One region of the Pseudomonas sp. L-22-4S-12 genome, then DNA from elsewhere that is predicted to be linked to it. Evidence: riboswitches for the same ligand, from Rfam matches in the RefSeq annotation. Region 1 holds a riboswitch; the other holds the start of a gene.
The links. Region 1 has a riboswitch for cobalamin ahead of cobG (precorrin-3B synthase). Riboswitches for the same ligand answer to the same signal wherever they lie in the genome.

Region 1 (4,404 bases):
TGGTGTGGCGGAATGCACGACCAGCTGTGGCGCTCCGGCAGTTGCGGAATGTCCACGCAGCCCAGATGCCGCTCCGGCTGCTGGATCAGTGCGGCCAACGCGGCGACATCTTCGGCATTGCCGGCGCAGACGAAGACCTGCGCGGCGTGCGCGCCGGTCTGGGTCTTGAGCCGGTCGCGCAGCCAGTCCAGCTGCTGACTGCCGCCCAGCGGGTCGAGATCGACCAGCAGCAGCGGCAGTTCGCCGGCTTCCAGGCAGCCGCGCAGCCGCGTCCACAGCGCGGCGTGGCCGGCGCCGGTATCACACAGAGCGTCCAGCACGGTGGCGCCAAGGTGCTCGACCAACTGGCGGCGCAGCAGCTCGGCAAAGCTGCCTTGGTTCAGGTCTGGCCCGGCGAACAGCACGCGGGCGTAGTGGGCGGTCTTCATGGCGTTTCTCGAAGCAGGGGTTGCAGCGCCTGCCATAGGGATTCGGGATCGGCGAAGGCGCGTTCCACCTCGGGCAGTTCCGGGCGCGCCAGCAGCAGCACCGGCAAGCCCCGTTCGCGGGCCACCTGCAGCTTGGCCTCGGTGGCCGCGCCGCCACTGTTCTTGCTGATCAGCACGTCAAAACCTTCGCTGGCGAACAGCTCGCGCTCGCCCTGCAGATCGAACGGGCCGCGGTTGGCGATGATCCGTGCCCGCGCATTGCCCGGATGGGCGTCGAGCAGGCGCAGGGTCCAGAATTGTTCCGCGGGGATCGCCTCAAGGTGCTCCAGCGGCTCGCGGCCGAGGGTGAAGAAGGGTCGGCGAAAAGGCGCCAGGGCGCTGCGCAGCTCGGGCCAGTCGGCCACTTCGCGCCAGTCGTCTCCGCTGCCGGCTAACCAGCCGGGGCGGCGCAGGGCCCAGCAGGGGATGCCGGATAGTTGCGCGGCGCGGGCAGCGTTGGCGCTGATCTGCGCGGCATAGGGGTGGGTGACGTCCAGCAGCAGGTCGATGCCCTCGGCGCGGATGAACTCGGCCAGGCCCTCGGCACCACCGAAGCCGCCAACGCGCACCTGGCAGGCCAGGTCCTGTGGCACCTTGCCCAGCCCGGCCAGGCTGTAGATATGCGCCGGGCCGAGGCGGCGGGCAATGCTCAGGGCGTCGCCGACCCCGCCGAGCAGGAGGAGGCGTGGGCTCACGGCTTGCGCACCTGCAGCAGGGTGATCGGCAGGGCGCTGCGCCAGGTGTCGAAGTCGCCCAGCGGCTGGGCCTGGGCCACGCTGATGCGGGTCAGCTCGCCGCCGTGCTGTTCGCGGAAGGCCACCAGCATGGCCTCGCTTTGCAGGGTCACCGCGTTGGCGACCAGCCGGCCGCCGGGCTTGAGCGCCTGCCAGCACTGCTCCAGCACGCCGGGCACGGTGACGCCACCGCCGATAAAGATCGCCTCGGGTCGCTCCAATCCATCCAGCGCCTGCGGGGCGCTGCCGGCCACCAGCTGCAGGGCCGGCACGCCGAGGGCGTCGCGGTTGTGCTGGATCAGTTGCTGGCGGCCATTGTCGGCCTCGATGGCGATGACTCGGCAGCTGGGGTGGGCGCGCATCCACTCGATGCCGATCGAACCGCAACCGGCGCCCACGTCCCACAGCAGCTCGCCGGGTGTCGGCGCCAGGCGGGCCAGGGTGATGGCGCGTACGTCGCGCTTGGTCAGCTGGCCGTCGTGGCGATAGGCCTCGTCCGCCAGGCCGCAGGTAAGCGGCAGGCGCACGGCATTGGCGTCGGCCAGGCATTCCACCGCCAGCAGGTTGAGGGCGGCGACTTCGTCGATGCTCCAGCTGTCGGCCAGACCGTCGATGCGCCGTTCCAGCTCGCCGCCGAGGTGTTCCAGCACCGTCAGCCGGCTGGAACCGAAGCCGCGCTCGCGCAGCAGGCTGGCGATGGCGGCCGGGCTGCCGCCGTCATTGCAGAGGATCAGCAGGCGCTGGCCGGCATGGATCTGCGCGTGCAGCGCCGCCAGTGGGCGCGCCACCACCGAGAGCAGGGCCACCTCCTGCAGCGCCCAGCCCAGGCGCGCGGCGGCCAGGGAGTAGGAGGAGGGCGCCGGCAGCACGCGCATCTCACCTTCGGCCAATTGCCGCGCCAGGCTGGCGCCGACGCCGAACAGCATGGGGTCGCCGCTGGCCAGCACGCACACAGGCGTGCCGCGCCGCTGCAGCACCGGCGCCAGGCTGAACGGGCTCGGCCAGCTCTGCCGCGGTGCGCGGATGCACGGCGGCAGCAGCTGCAGCTGGCGCGGTGCACCGACGATCTGCTCGGCCGCCAGCAGCGCGCGGCGCGCGGCCTTGCCCAGGCCGGCGTAGCCGTCTTCGCCGATTCCCACCACCGTCAGCCAGGCTGTCATGCGTGTTTCCTTGATCTGTTGCGGGCGACACGCGGGCTTGGCCGGGCGCCGGAAAAAGCGGGCATAATAGCGTCTTCGTCGGTGCCCGGCGTTCTCACGGACGTCATGGGCCTAAGAGGGAACACGGACCAACCGTGGCTGCCCCCGCAACTGTAAGCAGCGAGTCGCTACGCACATGCGCCACTGAGCAATCGGGAAGGCCGCGCAGCGATGATGACCTGCCAGCCAGGAGACCTGCCGACGACGCTAGTCGCGAGTGCCAACATCGGGCGGGGTGTACCGATGCCAAGGAATCCCTATGGGCGGATTCCGCTGGTTCGGTCGCCGCGTCGTTGTTGTGGATGACCGTTTTGCGCGACCTCCCTGCCGTCGATTCCTGCGTGCCACGCCCCAGTGCGTGCCCCGGCCTGCTGCGCATCGTTGCCGCGCTGGACGGCGGCATCTGCCGGGTCAAGCTGCCCGGCGGCCGGCTCTCCAGCGCCCAGGCGCGGGCCATCGTCGCGGCCGCCACGGCCCATGCCAGCGGCGTGCTGGAACTGACCAATCGCAGCAACCTGCAGATTCGCGGCGTGCGCGACAGCGAGCACGCCGCTCTGGTGCAGCACCTGCTGGCCGCCGGCCTCGGCCCGCGGGTTGCCGCCGCCGACGATGTGCGCAACCTGCTGCTCAGCCCCGCCGCCGGTCTCGACCCGGCCGCGCTGCTCGACGTGCGTCCGCTGGCCGGGCAACTGCTCGACCTGCTGCAGGATCATCGCGAGTTCCACGCCCTGTCCGCCAAGTTCGCCCTGCAGCTGGACGGCGGCGAAGCCCTGACCATGCTCGACCACCCCCACGACCTGTGGCTCGGCGCCATGCCCGGCGCCGAGCCGCTGCTGGCCTTCGGCCTGGCCGGCTGCCCGCTCGATGCCCCGCTGGCGGCGGTGACGCCCGCGCAGGCCGTGCCCCTGGTGGACGCCGTGCTGCGCCTGTTCCTCGAACTGGCCGGCGCCGAGCACAGCCGCATGCGCCAGCTGCTGGCCGCGCTGCCGCGCGGCGAATTTCTCGACCAGCTGCAGGCGCGCCTGCCGTTCCCGCTGCGCCGCGACCCGGCCGTGCTGGGCTGGCGTCGCGCCACCGGGGCCAGCGCCGTCCCGCTCGGCGCGCACGCGCAGCGCCAGGCGGGCCGGCAGCTGATCCTGGCTGCCGCCCAGCTGGGGCGGATCGGCGCCGGGCAACTGCACGCCCTGGCCGATCTGGCCGAGCGGTACGGCGACGCCAGCCTGCGCCTGACCCCCTGGCAAGGCCTGCTGCTGCCGAATATTCCCACCGCGCAGGTGCCCCGGGTGCAGCAAGAGCTGCATGCCCTCGGCCTGCTGCTGGATGCCCGCGAGCCTCTGAGCCAGCTGCTCGCCTGCAGCGGCTCCGCCGCCTGCGCCAGGGGCCTGGCCGACACCAAGGCCGATGCCCGTCGGCTGGCCGAGCTGCTGCGCGCCGGCAACGTGCGCCCGCAGGTGCACCTCAGCGGCTGCCCGCGCTCCTGCGCCGCCGCGCATACCGCTCCGCTCACCCTGCTGGCCCAGCCCGGCGGGCGTTACCAGCTCTATCAGCGCGCCGCGGGCGTGGCCGGTTTCGGCCGCCTGCTGGCGCCTTCCCTCAGCATCGAAGAAGCCGGCGCCTGGTTCGCCGCGCAGCCCGCATCAGGAACCTCTGTATGATCGATTACATCCGCGACGGCCAGGAAATCTACCGCCAGTCCTTCGCCACCATCCGCGCCGAGGCCGACCTGTCGGCCATCCCGGCCGACCTGGAAAAGCTCGCCGTGCGCCTGATCCACGCCTGCGGCATGGTCGACGTGGTGCAGGACCTGCGCTTCTCGCCGGGTGCCGGCGCCGCCGGCCGCGCCGCCCTGGCCAAGGGCGCGCCGATCCTCTGCGATGCGCGGATGGTCGCCGAGGGCATCACCCGCGCGCGCCTGCCGGCCAATAACCCGGTGATCTGCACCCTGCACGATGCCGGCGTGGCGGAGCTGGCCTTTGAGCTGGGCAATACCCGTTCGGCAGTGGC
Region 2 (4,404 bases), on a different contig from region 1:
GTTCGTACAGGGCGCGCTGGTAATCCTTGTCCAGCAGGTTATCCAGCTTGGCTTCCAGCTTCAGCTCGGGCGTGGCCTGCCAGCTGCCGCGCAGGGCCAGCAGGCCGTAGCCGGCCAGGCGATCCTGGTTGTCCGGGTCGTCGTAGCTGCTGCTCACGGCCTGCCAGCTGGCGCCGATGGCGACATCGCCGAAGCTGCGATCCAGGTCCAGGCTCAGGGTGCGCCGTGCGCGGCGGTTGAGGGTGTGGCCGCTGTCGCGGTCGCGCGGGTCGACGAAGGCCACGCCCAGCTGGCCCTGCCAGCCAAACAGTTCCTGCTGCAGCGCGGCCTCGAAACCATGGATGCGCGCCTTGGCGATGTTCTGCGGGATGAAGTCCTGGTCGCTGGCGATGGCGTCTTCGATGTCGGTGCGGTAGACCGAGGCTTCCAGGCGGGTGGTGGCGGCCAGCTGGCTGCGCCACTGCAGCTCGACGCTCTTGGAGTGCTCCGGCTTGAGGTCCGGGTTGCTGTAGTCCGGGTAGTACAGGTCGTTGAAGGTCGGCGCGCGGAAGCCTTCGCTGTAGGAGGCGATCAGGTCGTTGCGCTCGTTCAGCGGCAGGGTCAGGGCGCCGCTCCAGGTGTTCTCGCTGCCGAACTGTTCGTTCTTGTCGTGGCGCAGGCCCAGCTCGGTGGCGAAGTGCTCGCCGTCGTAGCGGTGCTGGATGAAGGCCGCCTGGTTCCAGCGCTGCTGTTCGGCGAAGGCGGTGTTGCTGTTGAGCTGGTCTTGGTACCAGTCGGCGCCGAGCAGCAGGCTGTGGCTGTCGTTCAGGTTCAGGGTGTTCAGCCAGTTGACCGAGTCGCGGTAGGTGTTGAACACGCCGCGCTCGGCGCTGAGCTTGTCCAGGCTCTCTTCGCGGTTCTCGCTGTGGCCGACTTCCAGGCGGCTGTTCCAGGCGTCGTTGAGCTGGGCGTCGAGGTAGCTGGAGACGCTGCTGACGGTGAAGTCGCTGTACGGGTCCTGCTCGACCGACTCGAAGGTGGTCATGTCGAAGCGGCCGAAGGGGTTGTCGAATTCGGTGCGGCCGCGCTGGTCGAGGACGTTGATCCCGGCTTCCAGGTTGTCGTTGAAGCTGTGGCTGAGGCTCAGGCTGAAGGCCTTGTTGCGGTAGGCGTCGTGATCCTGGTCGGCCTCGTAGGACGTGCCGGTGCGGTCGAAGCCATTGGTTTCGTCGAGGCTGCCGGCCAGGCTGAAGCGGGTGGCCTCGTCGCCGCCGGAGATGCCGGCGCTGCGCTGCCAGGTGCCGCGGCTGCCATAGCCCACGCGCACGAACGGCTTGAGCCCTTCGCCGCTGCTGCGGCGGGTGAATATCTGCACCACGCCGCCGATGGCATCGGCGCCGTACATGGCCGAGCGCGGCCCGCGCAGCACTTCGATGCGCTCGATCTGCTCGATATTGAGGTGCTGCAGGTTGCTGTCGCCGGAGCTGGCCGAACCGATGCGCATGCCGTCCACCAGGACCAGGCTCTGCGCCGACTTGGTGCCGCGGATATACAGGCTGGCCAGGCTGCCGCTGCCGTTCTGCGTCACCTGCACGCCGGGCACGCGGGCGAGCAGGTCGACCACCGAGGCGGGTTGCAGGCGCTCGATGTCGGCGCGGGTGAACACCGTGCTGGCGGCGCTGCTGGCGCTGCGCTGCTGCACGTCGCGGTTGGCGCTGATCAGGGTTTCCGACAGCTTCAGCGCGGCTTCCTGGTCTTCGCTGGCGAAGGCCGCGGAGGCGGGCAGTAGGGCGATGGCCAGAGCCAGGCGGGACAATTTCATCAATGGATCCTCAAACAGTCGGCAGACTTTTGAGGAGGGCAGGGACAAGCGTCACCACAAGCCGACGCTTGACGGTGCTGCCCTCCGCAACACCAGTCGAATCCGTCGAGGCCGGTCTCCGGGCTTGCCACTGAAAGCGAACTTTCCCTGTCGATCGCCTTCCCGGGAAAACTCCCAGTGGCACGTCGATCGACATGGCAGCGCGAGGCTGCGGTGGCTTACCGTTGCGGGGGCAGCGCCGGAATGGCTCGTGACGAGCGCACCGGCTTCCCGTTTAACGCCGGTCGATCACGACGGGCGCACCTTGGCGGAAGTAAAACGCCGCGCACCATAGTGCGCGGCTGGATGAATTACAAGCGAGTTGGGCTCGGCTCTGGATGAGCGGCATTCATGTGGGCAGTTGCGCCAGGCGCTGACGCACGGCCGCTTCGATGCCGGCCTGGTCCAGGCCGCATTCAGCCAACATCTGCGCCGGCTTGGCGTGCTCCACGTAGCTGTCCGGCAGACCCAGGTGCAGCACGGGCTTGAGCAGGTTCTCGGCGGCGAGGAACTCGCTGATCGCCGAACCGGCGCCGCCCATGATGGCGTTCTCCTCGATGGTCACCAGCAGCTCGTGGCTGGCCGCCAGTTCGCGCACCAGGGCCTCGTCCAGCGGTTTGACGAAGCGCATGTCGACCACAGTCGCATCCAGCTTCTCGCCGACCTTGAGCGCTTCGGCCAGCTGCACGCCGAACACCAGCAGGGCGGTCTTCTGCCCGTGGCGACGGACCAGGCCCTTGCCGATTGCCAGCGGCTCCAGGGTCGGCTCGATCGGCGTGTTCGGCCCGCTGCCGCGCGGGTAGCGCACGGCCGCCGGGCCATCGAACAAGTGGCCGGTGGTGAGCATGCGGCGCAGTTCGTTCTCGTCGCTGGGGGTCATCACCAGCATGCCGGGGATGCAGCGCAGGTAGGAAATATCGAAGCTGCCGGCGTGGGTCGGGCCGTCTTCGCCGACCAGGCCGGCGCGGTCGATGGCGAACAGCACGTCGAGGTGCTGCACGGCCACGTCGTGGATCAGCTGGTCGTAGGCGCGCTGGAGGAAGGTCGAGTAGATCGCCACCACCGGCTTGACGCCGTCGCAGGCCATGCCGGCGGCCAGGGTCACCGCGTGCTGCTCGGCGATGGCGACGTCGAAGTAGCGCTCGGGGAAGCGCTCGCTGAAGGCCACCAGGTCGGAGCCTTCCTTCATCGCCGGGGTGATGCCGACCAGGCGCGGGTCGGCCGCAGCCATGTCACACAGCCACTGGCCGAACACGCTGGAGTACTTGGGGCCGCTCGGTTTCTTCGGGGTGGCTTCGGCGGTGAGCGGCTCCAGCTTGGTGATCGCGTGATAGCCGATCGGGTCGGCCTCGGCCGGGGCGAAGCCCTTGCCCTTCTTGGTCACCACATGGAGGAACTGCGGGCCGTCCAGGTCGCGCATATTGCGCAGGGTGGCGATCAGGGTCGGCAGGTCGTGGCCGTCGATGGGGCCGACGTAGTTCCAGCCCAGCTCCTCGAACAGGGTGCCGGGCACCAGCATGCCCTTGGCGTGCTCCTCGACCTTGCGCGCGATCTCCCAGGCGCCGGGCAGGCGCGAGAGGATCTTCTTGCTGCCTTCGCGCATGCTCGAATAGGTGCGGCTGGAGATGATCTTGGCCAGGTAGTTGGACAGGCCGCCGACGTTCTTGGAGATCGACATGTCGTTGTCGTTGAGCACCACCAGCATGTTGGCCTTCACATCGGAGGCATGATTCAACGCCTCGAAGGCCATGCCGGCGGTCAGCGCGCCGTCGCCGATCACCGCCACGCTCTTGCGCCGCGAACCCTGCAGTTTGGCGGCGATGGCCATCCCTAAGGCAGCGCTGATGCTGGTGCTGGAGTGGCCGACGCCGAAGGTGTCGTACTCGCTCTCGCTGCGGCGCGGGAAGGCGGCCAGGCCGTCCTTCTGGCGCAGCGTGCTCATGCGCTCGCGGCGCCCGGTGAGGATCTTGTGCGGGTAGGCCTGGTGGCCGACGTCCCACACCAGCCGGTCGTCCGGGGTGTCGAAGATGTAGTGCAGGGCGATGGTCAGCTCGATCACGCCGAGCCCAGCACCGAAGTGCCCGCCGGTCTGGCCGACGCTGTACAGCAGGTACTGGCGCAGCTCGTTGGCCAGGGTTTCCAGTTCGGTTTCCGCCAGGCGCCGCAGGCCGACCGGCGTATCGGCGCGGTCAAGCAACGGCGTGGAGGGGCGCTCGCGGGGGATCTCGTGGAAAGTCGTCGGCATCAGGCGGATCGTTATAGGCGTACAAAAGATGCGGCAGTTTAACTGAAAAGGACACGGCAAGCCGCACGCCGCATGTCATTAGCATGCAACCTGCGGCTTGCCGGTTTTGCGCCTTACCAGGTATCGACGAAGGGCCGCTTCTTGCCCGTGCGCGCGGCCGGGCGCGGCGCGGCGTTCAGACCGCGCAGCAGCCAGGCTCGGGTCTCGGCCGGGTCGATCACCGCATCGATCTCCAGGTAGCTGGCCATGTTCAGGCCCTTGCCCTGCTCGTAGGCCTTGGCCACCAGCTTGTCGAACAGTGCCTGCTGCGCCGCGGCGT

Region 2: it holds a riboswitch for cobalamin, as region 1 does, so the genes downstream of both, F3I16_RS09620 (TonB-dependent receptor domain-containing protein) here and cobG (precorrin-3B synthase) in region 1, are expected to answer to the same signal.

What each region holds. Positions count from the first base shown of each region.
Region 1 is NZ_WELL01000002.1:158,491-162,894, forward strand. It holds gene F3I16_RS07275 (ferredoxin) at 1-428, opposite strand, end outside; gene F3I16_RS07280 (cobalt-precorrin-6A reductase) at 425-1,162, opposite strand; gene cbiE (precorrin-6y C5,15-methyltransferase (decarboxylating) subunit CbiE) at 1,159-2,361, opposite strand; cobalamin riboswitch at 2,424-2,618, shown strand; gene cobG (precorrin-3B synthase) at 2,703-4,055, shown strand; gene F3I16_RS07295 (precorrin-8X methylmutase) at 4,052-4,404, shown strand, end outside.
Region 2 is NZ_WELL01000003.1:74,353-78,756, forward strand. It holds gene F3I16_RS09620 (TonB-dependent receptor domain-containing protein) at 1-1,801, opposite strand, end outside; cobalamin riboswitch at 1,893-2,123, opposite strand; gene dxs (1-deoxy-D-xylulose-5-phosphate synthase) at 2,190-4,085, opposite strand; gene F3I16_RS09630 (carboxyl transferase domain-containing protein) at 4,199-4,404, opposite strand, start outside.